DNA from 4 places in the Paenibacillus sp. 11B genome. Region 2 is predicted to be linked to each of the others. Evidence: riboswitches for the same ligand, from Rfam matches in the RefSeq annotation. Region 2 holds a riboswitch; each other region holds the start of a gene.
The links. A riboswitch is a leader RNA that binds a small molecule or an ion and turns the genes downstream of it on or off. The one in region 2 is predicted to bind cyclic di-AMP.

Region 1: linked by a shared signal. The riboswitch ahead of Q0V21_RS15505 (HAD family hydrolase) and the one ahead of Q0V21_RS32145 (resuscitation-promoting factor) in region 2 are both predicted to bind cyclic di-AMP.
Region 3: linked by a shared signal. The riboswitch ahead of Q0V21_RS30635 (C40 family peptidase) and the one ahead of Q0V21_RS32145 (resuscitation-promoting factor) in region 2 are both predicted to bind cyclic di-AMP.
Region 4: linked by a shared signal. The riboswitch ahead of Q0V21_RS25615 (C40 family peptidase) and the one ahead of Q0V21_RS32145 (resuscitation-promoting factor) in region 2 are both predicted to bind cyclic di-AMP.

What each region holds. Positions count from the first base shown of each region.
Region 1 is NZ_JAUKNS010000003.1:105,211-107,415, reverse strand. Features, by position in the region: gene Q0V21_RS15510 (glutathione peroxidase) at 107-583, opposite strand; cyclic di-AMP (ydaO/yuaA leader) riboswitch at 951-1,126, shown strand; gene Q0V21_RS15505 (HAD family hydrolase) at 1,244-1,642, shown strand; gene Q0V21_RS15500 (HAD family hydrolase) at 1,804-2,205, shown strand, end outside.
Region 2 is NZ_JAUKNS010000012.1:51,348-53,552, reverse strand. Features, by position in the region: gene Q0V21_RS32150 (TatD family hydrolase) at 1-382, shown strand, start outside; cyclic di-AMP (ydaO/yuaA leader) riboswitch at 624-877, shown strand; gene Q0V21_RS32145 (resuscitation-promoting factor) at 1,150-2,205, shown strand, end outside.
Region 3 is NZ_JAUKNS010000010.1:63,160-65,364, reverse strand. Features, by position in the region: gene asnB (asparagine synthase (glutamine-hydrolyzing)) at 1-279, opposite strand, end outside; gene Q0V21_RS30635 (C40 family peptidase) at 490-963, opposite strand; cyclic di-AMP (ydaO/yuaA leader) riboswitch at 969-1,102, opposite strand; gene Q0V21_RS30630 (response regulator transcription factor) at 1,268-1,975, opposite strand; gene Q0V21_RS30625 (sensor histidine kinase) at 2,065-2,205, opposite strand, start outside.
Region 4 is NZ_JAUKNS010000006.1:312,408-314,612, reverse strand. Features, by position in the region: gene Q0V21_RS25620 (ATP-dependent DNA ligase) at 1-193, opposite strand, end outside; gene Q0V21_RS25615 (C40 family peptidase) at 567-1,037, opposite strand; cyclic di-AMP (ydaO/yuaA leader) riboswitch at 1,041-1,178, opposite strand; gene Q0V21_RS25610 (hypothetical protein) at 1,430-2,205, opposite strand, start outside.

The sequences.
Region 1 (2,205 bases), on a different contig from region 2:
TTTTTTATGTTTTTTTACAGTAAAGATGAGTCCAGACAAAAAAAGGTCACCCGTTTCCCTGAATGCATGCTCATTCTGTCTGCAGGGTTCGGATGGCCTTGAATTGTTATTTAAGCAATTCTTTGATGTCTGCTTCAATTTTATCAGGTGTTGTTTTGGGAGCATACCGTTTCAAAACACGTCCGTTCTGATCCACAAGGAATTTGGTGAAGTTCCATTTGATGGCTTTGGAGCCGAGTACGCCAGGTGCTTCTTTGGTTAGATGCTGGAATAGAGGATGAGCGCTTGAACCATTCACATCGATCTTCTCAAACATGGGGAAGCTGACACCATAGTTCATCTGGCAGAACTCGGCAATATCATCAGAAGAGCCTTTTTCCTGTGCAAACTGGTTGCTTGGAAAACCAAGAACTTCAAATGGGGAATCTTTGAACTTATCCTGGAGTTCTTGCAGACCTTTGAATTGAGGTGTAAGGCCGCATTGGCTTGCTGTATTCACGATAAGCAGTACTTTGTCACGATAGTTGGACATCTCAACTTCCTGACCGCGAAGGGTGTTTACTTTGTAGTCGTAGACTGACATGAAAATCGCCTCCATTTCATATTCTTCTATCATTTATTATATTGATTGCAATTAAATATTGCAAAATTAATATTGTTTTTTTAACGCTATTTGGACCTCTCGTGTATGAACTGTGAATGTTTTGCTACCTGAATTTCGCTAAAGAGAGAATTAGAGAGCTTTGAAGAGATGGGTGGAGAATGGATGTGTTGTAAGCGCTATTATTGATGTGAAATGGCAAAAATCCGTCGATTCGGTGATCTGCGCAGACTTTACACCGATATGGCACGGGTGTATGATTCATATCGTAATTCCAATTTCAATTAAATTTTACATGAAAAACGAAACAAACGATAATATCGCTCTGATTAAGGAACATAATGGAACGATGTTTTAATCGCTGAGTTTCCATTCATTCATGGGTGGGAAACGGGGGAACCAACAGGATGAACTGTCCAGGACAGTAGGCATCCATGGGGTGAATTTTCCGGTGACAGCCGGAAATAGGGCGACTCTCGCGCCCGAATCCGTCAGCTAACCTCGTAAGCGTTAAAGGGAGAGGCAACAAGCCGTACGCTGGTTCATAGTGTCTTTTTGCTATGGATTATTGAAGAAGCGTCCGGGAGGCCTTGGTCCCCCACGCTTCTTTTTTGTTGTCTTTTCACGCCAAGGGAGGAACGAATGATGGATAAAGAGATGATCTTAGTGACTGCTCCAAATGAAGCAGGACGTAAATTTATCAAATTGCTGATGTACAAAAAAATGCCGTTTGCCGTTCTGACCAACAGTGCAGGGGAAGAGCGCAGGCTCCGGAGAATTGGTGTGGAGCATGTCATTCGCATGAACACGGCTGCAGCTCAGAAATGGTTTTTGCCGCAAGGCAGTGTAGGCAATGTTTTTATTTTTGAAAATAGCCTAAACCTGACCTGCCGATATTTGCAGATCTGCCGCTCCTGGACATCCAAGTCCCTGTGTGTCATTACAGAACAAAGCCACCCCAAAGGGATCTATCGGGGAATGGGAGCAGACCGTATCGTATATTCCTTGAATGGGGAAGTTGGGTTTCTGCTTAATGGTTAGTGGTACTATTCCTGTGATTGATCCAGTGTCAGCTGCCTGTTATAATTGAAATCATAAATATACGGAATATTGAGGAGACTCATGCATGATGGTGGGTCTTCTTTTTTATGGTTTGGGAAATGGGGAAATGAATTTCCTGTGGCTAACGAGGAGGAATAGGCGTGCCGGATGTACGTGGAATACAATGGTTGTTCTTTGATGTGGGGGATACGCTTGTGGACGAGTGGGAGCCGGTGGATGATATTATTGGTCAGTTCGTTCGAGAAGCTTGTGCGCTTGGTTATCAGGTGGAGATGCAGACAGTACGAGAACTATTTGCCGCCTCCTACCGAAATTACGAGCAATGGCCGATGAAACTGGCTATTCGTACCCTGATCAGCGATGAGCGGCACCGGGAACAGATACAGGAGAAGCTGAAGTTCCGCAAAGAGCTTGAACGCCCCTTCGCGTCAGCCGACGCTGTTCTCCAGACGTTGTCGCAACACTATAAGATTGGCATCATTGCCAATCAGAGCCCGGGGACGGAAAATCGGCTGGATAGCTATGGTTTGCGTAAGTACGTG
Region 2 (2,205 bases):
CCGGGATGCGCATGAGGATATTGTAAAGATTCTGCGTGAAGAAAAGGCTGGAGAAGTAGGCGGTGTCATGCATTCGTTCTCTGGCAGCTGGGAAACGGCAAAAATGTGCCTGGATTTGGGCTTCCATCTTTCCTTCGGAGGGCCAATCACGTTCAAAAATGCGAAGCAGCCGAAAGAGGTACTTGAGAAGGTTCCTATGGACCGATTTTTCATCGAAACCGATGCTCCTTATTTGACACCTCACCCTTATCGTGGAAAACGAAATGAGACAGCGCATGTACGTCTGGTTGCAGAAGCAGCTGCGGAAATTAAAGGCATTTCGGTAGAGGAAATTGCAGCAATAACGACCAGAAATGCCATGGAACGATTTGGGATTCGTTAAAATATCGAGCAAAACGGGTGAAAAAGTGAGTTAGGCGGAGTTAATTTGCTTTTTGATCCAAATAAATCAAGAATATTACAATATTTTAACCAAATATTTAGAAAAACGTACTTGAACAACGCTTTACAACATGCATAGAAACAGGATATCATCTTTTCAGTGAATTGTTGTGCGGAAAATTGGACAGATGTTCGGGGGATGAACAAAGGGACACTTTCCGATGAAACAACATTACTTTCATGAATCAGTCTCGCTGAGTCTCCGTTAACGGAGAGCGGGGGAACCAATAGGGCTTAAACATCGGTGATTTCAGCCGATGCGCAACATGCGCTGACCCAAAAGCAGCGTATAAATCTGCGAAGCCGTATTTGATTTCTTCTTTGGGTCTCGGGGTGAATTCAAGGGCGTCCGCCATGAGCGGGTGACCGGAGATAGGGCGGCTCTCTTTCGCCCGAACCCGACAGCTAACCTCGCAAGCGGAAAAAGAGAGGCAACCTCGTGCATGAATTTCCGATATTCAGAATCATTCGGAAGCCACGAAAGAGTTCCTCTTAAACTCTTTCTTTGGCTTTTTTGTTTTTGAATTAAAGAAATACTGTCATCATACGGTAAGTATTCAGGAGGATGACATCATGTTGCGAAGAGTGATTCATGGTGCAGAACCGATTATGTTGGTCCGATCTGTGTTCTGTAGAAAATTTGGTATAGTCGCGTCAAAGACATCATGCATTACTTTAGACGGCGAGGCTATGAAGGAGGACGGAGAAGTGGGCACATTCCAACCAGAAGAGACCCATGAGTCACGATCATCCAGTAAGTCTTTCGCGTTGCGGTGGAAGCATGAGAACTTGCGTCAAATGGCATTGATCGCGATTTTCTCAATTGCGCTTACAATCATGATCTTGTTAGTCGTTTACGGTCAGGCCGGGAAACAAATTTCACTGGTTATTGATGGCAAAGCTCAAGCGGTAGAGACTCGTACAGGAATGCTTCAGGAAATGCTGGAGGAGCAGTCAATCACAGTCAGCCCTCACGATCAGGTATCCATGCCCTTGAACGGGGCGATCACAGATGGAGACCGCATCGTTATTGAGCGGGCAGTTCCAGTTAAGATTACGGCAGACGGAGACACCAAGACTCTGTATACAACCGATTCATCGGTAAAAGATGCGATTAAAAAATCAGGTATTCAGATTGCAAGTGAAGACAAAGTGTATCCTGCGCTGGGAACCACTGTTGAAGCGGATATGAAAATTCGGGTAGTGCGCGTAACCAAGCGTACGGTGGAAGTGGAAAAGCCGATCGCTTATAAAGTGATCAAAACGGCTGACCCTAGCTTATACAAAGGCGACAATCGTGTCGTTGTGAGCGGTAAAGAAGGCACACTTGTACAGCATATTGAAAAAGTGTTCCAGGATGGAGAATTGGTCTCCAAAAAAATGGTGGGTAAATCGATCGCAACGAATCGCGTCGATAAAGTTATCGCCGTTGGCACCAAAGCAAAACCTGTTGTGAAAGAGCCAGTGATTCAGACGGTATCGGCGCAGACTTCTACAACCAAAACAGCAACAACCACGAACTCGAAGAAAACCGCTGCCTCGGGCAGCAAAGTAATTACCGTCTCAGGCAATTCTTTTAAATATTCAAAAGTATTGAAAAATGTATCCATGACGGCATACTCTTCTGAAGAGCCCGGTATCGGCACAAAAACAGCATCAGGCACTCGGGTAACCGAGGGACGTACCATTGCGGTTGATCCCAAAATCATTCCGATTGGCTGGTGGGTGTATATCGAGGGCCTTGGCTTCCGTCGTGCGGAAGAC
Region 3 (2,205 bases), on a different contig from region 2:
TGTATACCCCTTCTGACTCAACCAATCCCTCAACTCTTTATAATTATAAATCTCTCCATTGAATACCAACCAAATATCTTTGTTCTCATTGGTCATGGGCTGTGCCCCGTGCTCAATATCCAGTATACTTAGTCTCCTAAAACCCAGACCGATATGATCATGGATATATATCCCTTCATCATCTGGGCCACGATGAGCTATGGAGTCGGTCATATGTTGCAGAATGTTTGCATCTACTGGCATACGATATTTGTTATATAAACTTACAAATCCACACATAGGGCTATTCTCCTCTAATCAATATAAGATTAGTTTAGCTTTTATGTATGTGGAATCTGTGAAAGATTACCGTCCATATCATAAATCACAGTTTAGATAAGTTATTTACTTATTTATTAGTTTAGTTCACTGGAGAATGGTTCTATCTGTTCGAGGCAAGTTGCTAAACAAAATGGACAAACCCGTGAATTACCCACGGGCTTGTCCATTTTAATGACTATCGTTAACCATTTTAAGATAGTTCTGCTCGCTAACCACTCTACGAGCTGTTACATATTTGGTTTTATAATAACTTTCAGATAAGCTACTAATTCGAACACCCTTACTGCTTGATGAATGTGCAAATTGATTGTTACCTACATAAATTCCCGCATGTGAAATGCTGCGACCATTCGTATTGAAGAAAACGAGATCCCCTGGGCGTAATTCTTCTTTCTCTACAAACGATCCCTTTGCTGCTTGCATACTAGAGGTGCGCGGCAAATCTAGTTTAAACTTATTAAAAACATACAGGATAAAACCGGAACAATCAAAACCAGATGTTGTTGTCCCACCATAAAGGTATGGCGTTCCAACCACTTCTTTTATTTCTTCTGTTAGCTTTGCCTGACTAGCAAATGCACCTGTTGCTGTGGAGGTAAATAAAACTGCTGCTCCAAGAACCGATAAAATGACTTTCTTCAAACTTTTGTTCCTCCCTTAGATGCCTACGGAGTTAGCTTAAGGATTCGGTTAAAGGCTCCCTATATTCTTTTCTTACAAGAATAATTCACCCAACAAATGGTTCCCCCGTTTTCAATACGAAATTCGGCAAAAATAGTTAAATATTTGTAACCTATAGAGTATTATATTGTTAAATTGTGTGGATTTAATGTGGAATTCTCGTATATCTTATTCTAAAAAAGAAACGACCGTCTCCTGCTGAAGTTAGGGAGCGATCGCTTCTTAGCACATGTTCTTTTTGTATTGCCGAATTCTAGTTATAAGTTCAAGGCTCCTCTACACTATACAACCACTTATACCCTATGCCCCAAACCGTTTGAATGGGGTTCTGTTCCAATCCAGCCAACTGCAACTTCTCCCGGATATTTTTCACATGGGTGTCTACGACTCGGTTATCCCCAAAAAAGTCACTTCCCCAGAGACGTTCAATGATTTCATCTCTAGAGAAAACTCTTTGTGGATTCTCGGCCAATATAAGCAATATATCAAGTTCTTTTTGGGTCAAATCCAGATTTGTGTCGAGTACCATAACCTGTCTTCGATCTGGATAAATAATCATGTCAGTATACATGATTTTTTTACCGATTTCTTTAAGGCTTAAAGACTGTGAAGAGCGTCGAACAAGCGCAAACAAGCGAGCAATGAGTTCATCAGAATTTACAGGTTTCACCATATAATCATCAGCACCGACACCTAACCCATGTACCTTATCCTTCACATCCCCTCGAGCTGTAAGCATCAATATAGGTGTTTCAGTAAACGATCTGATTTTTTCACAAAGATGCCATCCATCCATATCCGGCATCATAACGTCTAATAAAATGACATGATACGAATTTTTCTGAAGATAGGACAGTCCTTCGGTTCCATTATGAGCTTCCGTAATATCAAAACCCTCTTTAGTTAAATAAATTCGCAACAGATTTCTCATGTTCCATTCGTCATCAATAACTAATGCTTTCAATTTATTCATATGGTCATCCCATCCATTTCATTAATCTTTAGTAATATGCGGTTTCTGACCGTAAATTTGAACGATCATTAGCTCATTTGTTTCACATATTATATTTTGAAGCTGTGTGATTTTAATGAAGAAGAGGTGATGGACGGGAACATCACTTTAAATCGCGTCCCCTCTCCAATTTTACTTTCCACATGAATTGTTCCTCCTTGTTGTAAAACAAGACTTTGAACAATGGACAG
Region 4 (2,205 bases), on a different contig from region 2:
CTTTATATCTAACAATTCCGGAAACCTTGATGTAATTTCCGTAACCGTGCCTTGAAAATGCACGAACTTTACCATTCTCATAGTGGATCAGTATTCTAAAGCCATCCCATTTCAAACTATTATACTTCCATCTTTTTATTTGATTAGGCTGCAACGGATACAGCAGCATAGGTTTGATTGGTTGATTTAACATATATGCTACACCTCTCCATAATGAACATATCATAATCGGCATTCCAGAGGTATATGGGTTCACTGGTATAACTGAGAATTATGTACATATTCTTTTTGTACACTTTTATGTAGATACGTGAAACAAAAGTTCCGGTAATTTCGTTTATATTATAGTGGGATGGGTAAAAACATTATAAGAGCACGGACGAAGCAATGCAAAATAGCCCTGAAAAAAGTAAAGTTAGGTTAGATAGCTTATCCCAAAATACTTTTGATGAAACGAAGCACAAAAAAACCGCCGGATACATTCCTGCGGAGAATGTACCAGACGGTTCTATTATGCTTCGTTACAGTAGTGTTATTGTTACAGCATGACGTTGCTCCGCTTGTCCCTAGTCGATGGCCAATGTCTCATATGCGTCCGTGCTCATAATGCGTTTAGCGCCAACATAGCGGTTAGCCCAATAGCTTTCACTTAATGCGCTGATTGTAACTCCTTTGGAAGAAGAGGAGTGTGCAAACTTTCCATCTCCTACAAAGATTCCTACGTGCGAGACCCCTTTGCCCGTTGTATTGAAGAATACCAGATCACCTGGTCTCATTTCCATACGGGATACTGAATCGCCCATGTCGAATTGTGAACTTGATTGGCGCGCCAGATCAATGCCCAGCTTGTCGAATACATAACTTGTAAACCCAGAGCAGTCAAAGCCGTTAAGCGTTGTTCCTCCGCTTTTGTATGTAGTTCCCATTGCTGAATCAATGACTTGGTCCATTTTTGAATCTGCGAATGCGCTGCCTGCTCCAAGCGATAATGCGAATGTGAGGCTAAGTACAGCTGCGGTTAATTTCTTCTTAAACAAAAGATATACCCCTTCCAATGCCTGCGAGGTTAGCTTAAGGATTCGGTTGAAGGTCCCCTATGATCCCTCTGTTGCAAGATCAATTCACCCATAACTGGTTCCCCCGCTTCCCAGGTGCTAGGAATTTGGCTATGCTAGTTGTGCACCTGCGAAATCAAGAAATGACGATTAAATTTTAAGTAGTTACAAATATGAAGGTAAAGATTACAAAGTTGTTACTAAAAACTCACTGCGATTATTGTAACAGAGGTATATCACTTTGGCAACGTTTAGCAACAAAATTAGCAAAAAAAACCTCGACCTTTGACGGGGAAAGGTCGAGGTTTGCTTGTTTAACGGCATTTGATGAACTTAACTTTACATAGAGATAGTAACAATTTTGATCGTTCAATTTATTCCTTGACCGAGTTGGACTGCCATAACCGGAAATGGGCGCATATTTTCCACAGACTCAGCAAGCACCGGGCAAGTGGGTACGTTTGTTGTAGTATAAGGCCGGTTAAGCCTGTTACTAACCATGAAGCTGAGGTAAAGGCAACAAAGACCAGCAGATGAAGACCGCCCAGCAGGGTCGCAATACCGATCAGAGTGATGATTTGGCGCAGAGCAATCCATAAGGCCTGGAACGTACCACGGGCTCCGCCTTCCCCGTCAGGAGCCGAGACCCCAAACTGCATGTAGAGAAGGGCATGATGTATTACCCACCCGTATACAATCCAACCAGCAACATAGGGAATACCCGGCAAGAGCAGTTGGAGGGAATGAAAGCCATCCATAAAGATGGAATAGAGCTTCGGTGCAAGCCAATAAGCCGGCAGCAGCAGCAATACGGTTCGAATCGTGTGAAGTAACAGCATCGGTTTCCACAAATTTTTGATGCCGCGAATGAATGGAACGCGCTCTTCCGAATGATTAAAATGCTGGAGTGAGTAGAGCAGCCCTGCCTGAATGAGTGGGCTAATTAGCATCCGCAGCAGCAGCATAGCCCCTAGAATCCATAAATAGCGATGGACCTCCGGGTTTGTTGACAGACCAAGCTGGCTCTCCATTTTGAATAGAATCGTACTTAGCTCCCCGGCATCAGGTTCAGGATAACGCAGGAGAAGCGGGACTACAGCTGACTGTACCATCCGATAAAGAAAGTATCCCCATATTAATTGATAGAGAA